One region of the Cytobacillus sp. Bac17 genome, then DNA from elsewhere that is predicted to be linked to it. Evidence: riboswitches for the same ligand, from Rfam matches in the RefSeq annotation. Region 1 holds a riboswitch; each other region holds the start of a gene.
The links. Region 1 has a riboswitch for S-adenosylmethionine ahead of metK (methionine adenosyltransferase). Riboswitches for the same ligand answer to the same signal wherever they lie in the genome.
Positions count from the first base shown of each region.

Region 2: it holds a riboswitch for S-adenosylmethionine, as region 1 does, so the genes downstream of both, NR125_RS01745 (O-methyltransferase) here and metK (methionine adenosyltransferase) in region 1, are expected to answer to the same signal.
Region 3: it holds a riboswitch for S-adenosylmethionine, as region 1 does, so the genes downstream of both, NR125_RS21970 (homoserine dehydrogenase) here and metK (methionine adenosyltransferase) in region 1, are expected to answer to the same signal.
Region 4: it holds a riboswitch for S-adenosylmethionine, as region 1 does, so the genes downstream of both, NR125_RS24555 (LLM class flavin-dependent oxidoreductase) here and metK (methionine adenosyltransferase) in region 1, are expected to answer to the same signal.

Region 1 covers NZ_JALJRC010000044.1:28,465-31,598, reverse strand. The annotation lists gene asnB (asparagine synthase (glutamine-hydrolyzing)) at 1-309, opposite strand, end outside; gene metK (methionine adenosyltransferase) at 658-1,851, opposite strand; SAM riboswitch class I at 2,177-2,293, opposite strand; gene NR125_RS26855 (thiol-disulfide oxidoreductase DCC family protein) at 2,399-2,773, opposite strand; gene pckA (phosphoenolpyruvate carboxykinase (ATP)) at 2,993-3,134, shown strand, end outside.
Region 2 covers NZ_JALJRC010000001.1:344,189-347,322, forward strand. The annotation lists gene pdxR (MocR-like pyridoxine biosynthesis transcription factor PdxR) at 1-572, shown strand, start outside; gene NR125_RS01740 (PH domain-containing protein) at 607-990, opposite strand; gene NR125_RS01745 (O-methyltransferase) at 1,015-1,593, opposite strand; SAM riboswitch class I at 1,699-1,805, opposite strand; gene NR125_RS01750 (coiled-coil domain-containing protein) at 1,879-3,134, opposite strand, start outside.
Region 3 covers NZ_JALJRC010000024.1:20,078-23,211, forward strand. The annotation lists gene yhbH (sporulation protein YhbH) at 1-215, shown strand, start outside; gene NR125_RS21960 (general stress protein) at 274-888, opposite strand; gene NR125_RS21965 (NUDIX hydrolase) at 1,091-1,729, shown strand; SAM riboswitch class I at 1,805-1,906, shown strand; gene NR125_RS21970 (homoserine dehydrogenase) at 2,019-3,134, shown strand, end outside.
Region 4 covers NZ_JALJRC010000032.1:38,797-41,930, reverse strand. The annotation lists gene NR125_RS24560 (ATP-grasp domain-containing protein) at 1-555, opposite strand, end outside; gene NR125_RS24555 (LLM class flavin-dependent oxidoreductase) at 571-1,620, opposite strand; SAM riboswitch class I at 1,731-1,834, opposite strand; gene NR125_RS24550 (ABC transporter permease) at 1,952-2,935, opposite strand; gene NR125_RS24545 (ABC transporter ATP-binding protein) at 2,943-3,134, opposite strand, start outside.

The sequences.
Region 1 (3,134 bases):
TGTATCGGAGCTTGTTTCAAAGCTTAATCCAGCTTTGAGAAGTTCTTCACGAAGTTCCACATAGTTATAGATTTCACCATTAAAGATAATCCAATAACGCTCATTCTCGTATGTCAGCGGCTGGTGTCCGCTTTCGATATCGATAATGCTCAGCCGGCGGAAGCCGAATTGAATATGGTCATCAAAATAGTATCCTGAATCATCGGGACCCCGATGGGTAATGATATCATTCATATTTTGGAACTGTTCTTTATCTGCGTCACGGTAATTTTGTGCTTTTTCATGTACACAACCAATAAAACCACACATTATGTACGTCACCTACTCCATTCTTTTCTCAATATTTAGATACAGCCTTAACGGCTCCTTTTTCTTAGAAAACATACCCTATAATACTACCACTAATCATTTATAATTAGCACGTGGAATATAAAAAAAATATGCACGGAAAATTAAGCCATTATCCGAAGTTTATACGATAACATATAATTATAAACGACTAAAGAGCATAAAGACCGAAAAGTGAATAAACACCCTTTATGTATAATGACGCAAAAAAGAAAGCGGGAGTTACATTGATTAATGCAACTCCCGCTTTTTATATTTTTGTCTCCCCCTTAAAGTATCGGGGATGGCCAAAGAGCTTCCGCTTTTCTATTAAGCTTCAGAGCGAAGGATTTCAGCTTTGTCCGTACGCTCCCAAGGAAGATCAACATCTGTACGTCCGAAGTGTCCGTAAGCAGCTGTCTGCTTGTAAATTGGGCGGCGAAGGCCAAGCATGTTAATAATTCCTGCAGGGCGAAGATCAAAGTGCTTTCTAATTAGATCAACTAGTACATCTTCATCGACTTTGCCTGTTCCGAATGTATCAACAGAAATCGACACTGGCTGTGCTACACCAATCGCATAAGCAAGCTGAACTTCCACTTTCTCAGCTAAACCTGCTGCCACAAGGTTCTTCGCTACATAACGAGCAGCATAAGCAGCAGAGCGGTCAACCTTTGTAGGATCCTTACCGGAGAACGCGCCTCCGCCATGACGGGCATATCCGCCGTAAGTATCAACAATGATTTTGCGTCCAGTCAGGCCTGCATCCCCTTGAGGTCCGCCGATTACAAAACGTCCTGTTGGGTTGATGAAATACTTTGTATTCTCATCGATTAGTTCTTTGGGAACAACCGGGTTAATAACATGCTCCTTAAGATTGCGCTGGATTTGCTCCAGGCTGATCTCAGGGTGATGCTGGGTAGAAATAACGATTGTGTCAATGCGGACTGGCTTGTCATTTTCATCATACTCAACCGTTACCTGAGTTTTTCCGTCCGGACGAAGGTAAGGAAGAATTTCTTCTTTACGAACTTCAGTCAGACGGCGGGAAAGTTTATGTGCTAAAGAAATCGGAAGAGGCATTAGCTCTTTCGTTTCGTTGCATGCAAAACCGAACATTAAACCCTGGTCCCCTGCACCGATTGCTTCGATTTCCTGATCACTCATTTGTCCTTCCCTTGCTTCAAGAGCCTGGTCAACACCCATTGCAATATCTGCTGACTGCTCATCAATGGAAGTTAAAACTGCACATGTTTCGGAATCGAAACCATATTTAGCACGGGTATAACCGATTTCTTTTACCGTTTCACGAACGATTTTTGGAATATCTACGTATGTAGATGTTGTGATTTCACCTGCAACTAATACAAGTCCAGTTGTTACAGAAGTCTCTGCAGCAACACGGGCATTCGCATCTTTAGCTAAAATCGCATCTAAGATTGCATCAGAAATTTGGTCACAGATTTTATCCGGATGACCTTCAGTAACTGATTCAGAAGTAAACAAACGACGCTTTGTTGACATCTGGCTTCCTCCTTATAAATAGAAAATTGAGCGAGAATTAAGAAATGGGGAAGCGGAAAAGAACTTTTCCCTGTCATTTCATGGATCTCTGTTTGATACGGAACTCATTCCCTTAGTAGTATGAAATAAACATGGAGTTTTTATTAGAAAAATAGGCATCGCTGGCTAGAAAGCCAGGCATCCATCTTTTCTTATGCCTCTCTGCAAGCTGCTAAAAACTCACATAAATAGTACATTCCAAAAGCCGTTCATCCCATTGCCTGTGCAAAATAAAAAACCTTCTCAATAGTGAAAAGGTTGAAAGCAAATCGATTCGCGCCTTTCACTCTTATCGTTCAAGGAATTACGTCCTTGCGTCAGGTTAGCACCTTTGCTGATAAATGCCTTTTAGCAGGTTGCTGGGTTTCATAGGGCCTGTCCCTCCACCAGCTCGGGATAAGAGAGTATCCGTTCAAGGTTGAATCATACCGTATTTTATCGAATCATGTCAACAAGTTTTCATTATTTTTAACAGTAAAATTTCAGCATTGAAAATTATGCTCCATGCTTACAGCGAACAGCTTCCATCATCACATTTTTTCTTTAGAAATTTATGCCTGTTTTTAGCAATCCATTTGTAGATCGGATCGCCCAGTATTGGCGTCAATGGGAGATATAAAAGGAGGCTGATTAAAAAGGAGGCAGGAAAGAGGAACAGCAGTCTCCTTACTGCAGAATAACCCTTTTTCACACCGCCCGATGGAGTAATAATATGAAGCTCTCTGCGCAGGTCATGCTTGGAAAACGAGAGAGAATCCGGGATTTTTTCATACTCCTGCAGAGAAATCCATACCACTTTATTCAGCCAATCAAGTTTTTTAAATATCTTCTTTGTTTCCTTGCATAAAGAACAAGTTTCATCATAGAGGGCAATTGTCTTCATTTTAGATCAGTCCCATGTTAAAATTAACACTTTCTTCTATATTAACATATATCAGTTATAAGGTGATTAAAGTGGAATTGCATGTCCAATTATGACATTTTTATAACATGAATAAAAAAGTTTCGTAATAGTATAGACTAATCGTTTTAATGTGTTATACTAATTTCGAGATGTAATCACTTTCATAAAAAAATCGGAAAAAAGGAAGGTATTCATCAGATGAACTCTGTAAGCATATCAAACGAATTGAGCGAATTATTAAATGGCAGCAACATTCAAGTGCAATTATCCGTTCCTCAGCTTGTGGAAAAAGTTTTAAACCGCAATGAAGGGTCCCTTACCTCTACTGGCGCCGTACGCG
Region 2 (3,134 bases), on a different contig from region 1:
ATTCTGAATTCCGCTACAAAGGGGCACCAATCCCGGCATTGTCCCATTTGGATTCAACCGGGCGGGTACTGTACTTTGGCACCTTTTCAAAAACATTGCTGCCATCACTTCGGATCAGCTATCTGATTATGCCAGTATCTCTGCAGCAAGACTTTGAAAAATTTAATGCTTACCAAAAGACGAATGTTTCAAGAATCGATCAGCAGGCTGCTGCAAAATTTATGGAAGAAGGACTTTATACATCTCATATAGAAAAAATGAGAACGTTATATCGATCCAAGCGGAGCTGTTTAATAGAAAGCCTGTCAAAACACTTAGGAGACCACTTTGACATCATTGGAGATACAGCGGGCTTGCATATCATCGTGAAATTACCCGAAGGATTGACTGAAGCGAAAGCAATTGAACTGGCAAAGTCGGCAGGTGTTGAAATCGATGCTGTTTCGCCTATGTATCAGCTGCACAAGCCAAACCATCATGTGATGATTGGATATGGCGCACCCTCGATGGACGAGATTGAGAGAGGAGTCCAGTTAATCACTAAATCATGGAAAAGTTGTCTGAGCAACTAAGCTAAGCTATAAATTCCACAATTTAAAAGGGCGTTTATCCTACGGGATAACGCTCTTTTGCCGAAGCAGCAAACATACACATCTTTTCCTTAACCGCTGCCATAAAATCAAACATATTCATCCCCTGGATTTGCTGAAATTTATACAAGTCCTGGTTATAGTACATATGAATATGCCTGCCGGTGATTCCCCTTTTTTCTTCAATGGAAGTTAAATTGATATACGCAAATTCTTCAACTAAATCCTTGGTTGTTCCTGATGCAGGAATTCCATAAAACAGCAGTCTTTTGTTTGTTGCCGCAAAGAAGCCTGGATGCGGTGCTAAACAGAAATGAGCCACTAATGAACAGCTTAGACATTCAATAATGGTTTCACCTTCATACAATACATGTTTAACCTGATTTTTAACGCTACTCATGGAACGTCCCCCCTTAATAAACTATCAAACCGCTGTCTTCACTGCCAGTATCAGCCCAGTAGACCAATCCAATTCTGTAATGTCCAGGTCAGGTCTGTCCTGCAGTGTTTTCAGGAGTTTAGTGGCTTTGATCCGAAATTCTTCAGGCAATTTCTGCTGCGGAAACACATCATGAATCACATAAAAACCGCCGATATTTAAATGATCCAGGGTTTTGTCCAGAAGCTCAAATTTCCCTGGCCACGTATCTGCAAAAATAAAATCGAACCTTTCCGACAGGTTTTGAATAAAAGCTGCTCCGTCCTCACAGCAAAATGTAATTCTGCTGTCATACCCGAGGTTTTTTTTCGCGATGGATTGAACTGTCGAATCTATGTCAACGGTCGTTAGCTTACTGCTTTCATCCATCCCATCTATGATCCAGGAAGCAGATGCCCCCGTACCTGTGCCCAGCTCCAAAAAGCTTCCTCCTGGTTTGGAGGCAGCCAGCCCCTTTAGTAAAAACCCTGTTTTTCGATCACATGATTGCCCGAAACCCAGCACATCAGAATCCTGTAATATTCTCGAATATGCTTCCGGTACCTGTATAACACTGTTTTCCATTTTGTTTTTCCTCCTCTTTCTTCGTTATTATCTAAACCGAGATCAACCTAAAAAGAACATCAAAAAAAGGCCTCTTTATAAGAGGCCTTTATTATCAAAAACGACCTCTTATCTCCCAGAGCGTCAACTCTGTTGGAATTAGCACCTTCCTGACATAATCAGGGGTTGCTGAGGCTTCGCAGGGCCAGTCCCTCCACCTCTCTGGATAAGAATTTGTATAAAATATTATTTTCAACCAAGTATTGCATATTTTTTGCAAGATGGCAATACTTTAATTCTTTTAATCTAATGAACTGCTTCCTCTCCCTGATAAATTCGAAATGCCGGTACAATCGTATCCGACACAATCTCTTTCCCTTTTTCCCGGATGAAATCCAATTTATAGTACGCATCAAACCTCTGGCTGATCTCTGTTTTTACCAACTCAGGCGGAGTAACGACGATGAATTGAAACTTCAGCTTATCAGCTACAGCGAAAATCGGGTCAAGCACATGGGCAGAAGCCGCTTGTCCGAACGGATTATCACAGACTAACGGAACCCAGCTTTGATCAGTTTCACTCTTAACCGAAAGAAGCATCATCATCATGACCATGCGGGCAGATAACTTTTGGCCGCCGCTGCCATCCGATTTAGTCTTTGAACCCTGGTTGATCGTCTGCCAGGTTGAATAATGCTCACGCTGCGGTTTTCCATACATGAAGGCATTATCAGTACGCATATTATATACCAGCAGTTCCGGGTAACGATTCCTGAGGGAGACAAATAAAATCTGCTCATCACTGATGAGCTGTTTGATTTCCTGATCCAGCTCCAGATTATGGTCATCAATCATCTCGAATCGTTTCGTAATTTTGTTAATGGCCGAAACAAAATGCTGTTTCAGTAAAGGTTCAATATCTTCCGCTTTTTTAGGCAGGATGTCTTCTTTGAGCTGGACGAGCGGGAAAGACCCTCGTTCATTCTTCAGCTTCATTTTCGCAATCATCGAGCGAATCGCTTCCGAAATACTCATCACCTTCATACTCGCACGGCTTGCCCAGAAGTTTTGCGCCTTTTCTGCCCGTTCTTTATCGCGTTCCAGCTGCTCTAAGCCGCTCTGTGAGAAGCGCTTCATGTTTTGGACAACACTTTGAATATGTGCGTAATGCCTTGTATCCATATGATCAAGCGTAGTTAAGACTTCATTCTTAAAGCGGATCTCCCAATCCTTGCCTTCAATATTGAGTTTTAAATTGCGCAGGGATTGTTCAATTTTTGCGTGCTTCTCCTGGCCTTCATCCTGGATACCCTGATGTTTTTCACTCCAGGAAATGATGCTTTGCTTTCCCTGGCTCTTTATTTTTTCAATATCTTCATCCGTAAAAGCTGCTGCTTCCTCTTTAAGGATTACGGATAGATGCAATTGATTGTTTTCAAATTCAGCAATGTTTTGCTCCGTCTCTTTTTTGCGCTCTTCCGTTTTCTTAATTTCTGCATTCGTCTGTTTGGTCTGGTCTGTAATCTCAACCGTCTTCACTTCCAGATCAAGTTCTTCCCATT
Region 3 (3,134 bases), on a different contig from region 1:
GCTGTGTTAAGCTGGTGGAAGATCTTATGAAGGTGTCCAATATGTTCGGGTACGGTGAGGTCAACCAGTATAACCGCCACTCGACCTTGATGTCAGCCTATAAAAATATTAAAAATGAGGATTTCCGCTATTATATCCTTAAGCAAAAAGCAGATGTATTCCATGCGATGAAGAGTTTCTTCAAACAGGAGGAAGATAAGAAGAAGTATGCTTAAGAGAGGGGAACCTCTCTTTTTTATTCGGGAAAAAAGACCCCACACGGGGGGCCCTTTGCTATTTGTCCCTTTCCTTTGTAAGCCGATTATCCCAGTTTAATTCAGCACTGGTTTTCACAACTTCAGACTTTGGTGAAACATGAACACGAGTGAATTCCTGATTATCGGCAGCACATGAGCTACCGGATTTATCTGCCAGTGTTTTGATATCTGTTTCATGGTCAACTTCCCGTGCTGAAGCGCTTTCGAGGTACCCTTCTGAGTTTTCAGCACTGACCCTCTGATTGCCTTTCTGGGTAGTGGGATAGTTTCCGTAGTAATCCGCGATTAAGACATATTTTCCATCAAACACCATGCTTGCGTATTTATCCAAGTCATGTTCATCAAACCGTATACCATCTTTTTTATCAGGATCCATTCCTGAACTTGTGGCTGGATCTTCTCCCATAAAAAGGGCTTTCACTGAATCAAGAAAGCGCTGATTGCCGAGCTCCTGGGATCCGACTATTCGCAAGTTCACTCCATGATTGTCTGCAAAGCTTTCAAGATTCGCTCCATCTTTTGAAACAATCACCAGGTTGTCTTTCTGATACCCGTTTGACTCTGCCCCTTCAATAGCTTCTCGTAGCTCTTCCTGTGTAGCATACCCGCCTATTAATATATTTTTCTTCATATTTTCACTCCTCATGTCATATTATATTTTCTATTTCCCCTGATTTGCAGGAGGAGAAACTTTCTTTTTCTTTTGAAGGGCGGACAGTTAGACTGTCCTGTATCATTACATGGTACAAGCCGTATGAATTAATAAAACACAGTAAATACAGTATGATAAAGATGTAGCCAATAAATTGGAATTGCTGCTGGAGGTGGGGTATATGGAGATTGAAAAACTGGCTAAAAGGTTAAGTAACAGGACCCCAGTCATTTTAGGGAGTGAGCGATTTTCGAAATTCGCTATTTTGCTTCCGCTTGTAGAGATAAATAAGGAAACACATGTCCTTTTTGAGGTGCGTTCACTTACAATGAGAAGGCAGCCTGGGGAGGTCTGTTTCCCCGGCGGAAGAATAGATCCGGAAGACAGGGATGAGGAGCATACGGCCATCCGTGAGACCTCAGAGGAACTCGGCGTAAGCGAAGACAGCATCACAGATGTGTCCCCGCTGGATTACATGATTTCCTTCGGACAAATTATTTACCCTTATGCAGGCATTATCCATAATCCTGACCAGATCGTGCCAAACCCTGACGAAGTAGAAGAAGTTTTTACCGTGCCTCTTTCCTTTCTAAAAAGAGTAAAGCCGGAAACGTATCACGTGAATTTTAAAGTAGAGCCCGAAGAAAATTTTCCTTTTGACTTGATTGCCGGAGGTGAAAATTACAATTGGCAGACAAGGAAAGTAGAAGAAGTATTTTACTTTTTTGAGGATAAGGTTATTTGGGGGCTCACTGCCAGAATTCTTAAGCATTTTCTTGAAATCATTATTGAAGATTTCGAGGAAAATGAAAGCGGTTGAAGAAAAAAATTTCAAAAAAGGTTGACGAAGTCCTTATAAATGTTTATGATTCATATAAATTGAATACTTAGAAACTTCTTATCAAGAGAGGCGGAGGGACTGACCCTATGAAGCCTCGGCAACCAGCATTTATGCACGGTGCCAAATTCAGAGGAATACATTTTCCGAAGATAAGAAGGCGGAATGAACGGAATGTAAATTCAAACCCCTTCTTGTCTGTAATAGACGGAAGGGGTTTTTTGTTTTTATAGGTATCTGCTCTTTAAATATTAACCAGGGGGAATGAGAAATGTCAGCGTTAACGATTGGGCTATTGGGGTTTGGAACAGTTGGAAAAGGAGTGTATGAAACGATCAGCAAACATCAGGGAAGGCTTCAGGCGATATTCGGGAAAGAAGTGAAGGTCTCCGCCATCCTTGTCAAAAATGTGAGTAAGCATTCTGTGCCTGATGATGACGTGCTTTTAACTGATGATTTTCAAGAAATTATTGAGCTTCCCAAGCTTGATGTCGTAATTGATGCCATTGTTGGCAGGGAGCCAGGCTATACGTATTTGCGCCAGGCAATATTGAGAGGATGCCATGTCATTACTGCAAATAAGGAGATGTTTGCATTCCATGGAAGTGAGCTTGCGAGGCTCGCAAAAGAACATAATGTATCATTAGGATTTGAAGCAACAGTCGGAGGCGGAATCCCAATAATTCAGACTATCAAGCAGCTGCTGAATGCGAACAAGATTGAACGGATCGAAGGTATATTAAATGGCACGTCCAATTTCATTTTGACAAGTATGCGCGAAGAGAACTTATCATTTGAAGAAGCACTGAAAATAGCTCAGGAAAAAGGATATGCAGAAGCCGATCCCAAAAACGATATCGAGGGATATGACGCTTTTTTCAAAGCGGTTGTTCTGAGTGAGCTGGTGTTCGGGAAAGCACCGGCGCAGGAAACATCTGTTAGAGAAGGCATTACTGACATTACAATTGAACAAATCCGTATGGCTGACTCCCTGGGACTGAAATTTAAACATGTAGCATCGATTGAGAGGGAAAAAGATGCTATCCGCTGTACTGTAAAACCGGTCCTGACAGCGGAGGCACATCCCTTGTACAGAGTAGAAGGAGTGCAAAATGCAGTTTCAATTGATGCGGATATAGTCGGGAATATCAGCCTGCAGGGTCCTGGAGCCGGCATGTTTCCGACAGCCAGCGCAATTATTGAAGATTTGATTCATGTAGGCAGAACAGATATTCCTTCAGTCTTTGAGGAAGGCAAGTCGGAATGGACTGTTCTTGACGAGCCAGTTTGGATTATTTGGGGTGATGCTAATGCAGGATTGCCTGAGGGATGTGAAATAATCAGTAAAGTGTCAAAAGATGTCTTCATCTTTAAGGCATCATTGGAA
Region 4 (3,134 bases), on a different contig from region 1:
ATAGCTTTCAGGAGATTGAATATATTCCTGAATAAGGGTAATGCCATCAACAGGCTCTTCGAAGGAAGGTCCCTCCACATAAGCTTTTAGAGCTTCAATACTATGGAATAATTGAACACCCAGGCCTTTACCGGCACGGTTATGCTTCGTGATAAACGGCTGTCCGGCAAATGCTTCGGCTGCCTTAATAATATGTTGTTTTCCAACCGCTGCAATCGTTTTGGGAGTCCTGACACCAGATTTGTTTAACTCCAAGTACTGCAAAACCTTACTAACTTCAAGCTTCAGAGCGCTCGTTCCATTCAACACTGTACGGCCATGTGCTTCAAGCCAGGCCAATACTTGTCCCGAAAATTCAGCTGCAAAGCGATGATCACGGGTATGAGAAGAAGCACTCATCCGGCTATAGAAGATTCCTTCTGGAGGTTCTGCCGATAAATCTACCGTTCCTTCGTCTAAATGCCATTCTTCATAAGGAACACCCAGTTCCTCCAGCCTTTTTGTCAAATGGACTGTCCACTCACTATTTTCATGAATTACATATACCTTGCTCATTATTATGGCCCCTTTCTAGCTCTTTATTAAACTGCGTTTTTGTTCCACTAATGGCATAACCGTCTTTGCAAAGCGTTCCATTTCCTCCAGCTGAGGTGAAAATTGCAATAATAATAAGTCTAGGCCAGCTTCTTCATATTGTAAAATCCGATCAGCAATTTGCTCTGGTGTTCCTACTAAGTTTGGCCGCAGACCTCTGTTAGAGACAGAGTAATCCTGCAGCTGAATCTGCTGCTCTAATTGTGACTTTGTAGTGAAATCCTTAAAACCGGCGTAACCGCTGGAATCCTTCACAGCCGTGATTTTTTCAAGCTCAGCAAGAGCTTCTTCTTCTGTATCACGGCAAATAACATAAGCAGCCATTCCGAAAGAACTGAATGGCGCATTGCCCGTTTGTTCACGCCGTGCCTTCATTTCTCCTATTTTCAGATCAATCTCCTCAGCCGTTCCGCCGTGCATAACATAAGCATCACATTTTTCTGCAATGGTCTGCTTGCCTTTTTCGCTTTCACCGCCTGCATAAAGAATCGGGTTAGGTCTTTGAACTGGCTTTGGAGCAAGCTTCGTGTCCCTTAAGTCGTAAAATTGACCGGAATAATGGAAGGTTTCTTCCGTCCATAACCCTTTTAGAACATCAATGAACTCCTCAGTGCGGGCATAACGCTCATCATGTTCTGTAAAAATACCGCCATATTGACGCGCTTCTTCGGCCCACCAGGCAGAAACCACATTTAGAGTAAAACGGCCGTTGCTGATTTGATCAATATTGGCTGCCATTTTTGCTGCTACAGCAGGATTATGAAAACCAGGGCGGACCGCGGTCATAATTTCAATTTTTTCCGTCACGGCTGCAAGTGCGGCTGCCGTGGACCAGGCTTCAAGAGAATCATGGTCCGGTCCTTTAATATCATTTAAATATAATTCAGCTATTAACGTAGTCGAGTATCCCCATTTTTCAGCCGACTGAATGACGTTTTTAGCATATTCAAAGGTTGGCGGCATATTTTCGTCTTCTACATTTCGCAGCCAGCCTCCAAAAATCGGCAACCAGAAACCATATTTCATTTTTCTTCTCTCCTCTTGCATTTTTAAATATCTACTTTTCGCATAACTTAAGTTGGATTTATAAACAATTAAAAAACTCTCCTCCTAAGAAGAGAGTTTTATCAACCCTCTTCTCATCTTTCAAGCGATGCGCTTGCTGGAATTGGCACAGTATTCATCAGAACCTGCTGCCGAGGCTTCAAAGGGCCAGTCCCTCCACCTCTCTGGATAAGAAGAAAATATTCAATTTTTTAATTAATTAAAGCGATAATAATTTAAATTCACCCAATTGTCAATCAATTATTTCTGAACTCTAAATACTAATAAGGATTATCCTTATATAATGACACTCTTAATACATATCCTTCTGGGTAAAATTCCAAAACGCAACAGCAAGACAGGCGGCAGCCCAAATCCCAAGCATGGTTAATGAAAATGGCAGTGACATCCCTTCAATCGGCGGAGCTTGACCTTCTAAGTAGTTAATCAGATCAAAGTTCAAGTTCACTAAATACTTGGAGCTCGTCCAGCTCGAACCGATAGAAGATAACAGGGTGCCTGCGATTAACACGGCCATCATCGCCCCAATTCCAGTCGCTGTATTTTTCACCAGAACCGATATCATGAGGCTTATGGTTCCAACAACCGCTGTTACCACCCAGGCAAGCCCAACTGACATCAGCAGGTATTCCCACATCGACAGGATATGGATGTATTCCGTTGAAAACTCACCAGATGCAGAAGCTTGAAATCCGGTCAAAATAGGTGCAGTCCAGCCATCATAACCGAGCACGATTCCTGAAACCCCATAACAGACAATCACGGTTGCCGCCATCAGCAATGACGTATACAGCAAAACCGTCAGCCATTTAGCCATCAGGATTCTCCATCGTTTAACCGGCCGGGACAGCAATGTTTTGATGGTGCCATCATTATATTCCCCGCTCACAATATCAGCCATTATAATAATAATGAATAAAGGCAGGACAAGCGTAATTCCCTGTGAGAAAAAGATGCGGATAAACGTAGGGGCTCCAGGATAGTTTGGGTTAATATCGTTGTCCAGATAATACTGCTTTTGCTTCAGATCAAATTCAAGGAACTGTCTAAACTCGTCCTGGATTCCGCTCGATGCCAGCCGATTTTGCCGATCGACAATCTCCTGCTGAAGCTCCACTCTCCAGTCCAGAGTACCCTGTTTTTCGATTTTCTCCTGTATCTCCCGGTATTGTGCGTATGTAAACATAGAGACTAGAATGACTAAAATAACGATGACAACCGCCATGCGTTTTTTGGAAGCAATCTTCATCACTTCATTATGAATCAGGCCAACCATATTTGGATTAGACAATATGATCGCCTCCTGTCAAACTAATAAATAGATCCTCCAATGTCTGCACTTTCCTTTCGATCGTCCATACATCAATACCCGCCTTCATTAAAGCTTCATTCAGGAGCGAGGTTTTGCTATCATCCATAAGAGTGTGTATAGTATGGTCATCATATAGTTCTGCAGCCTGGACATATGGGGATTC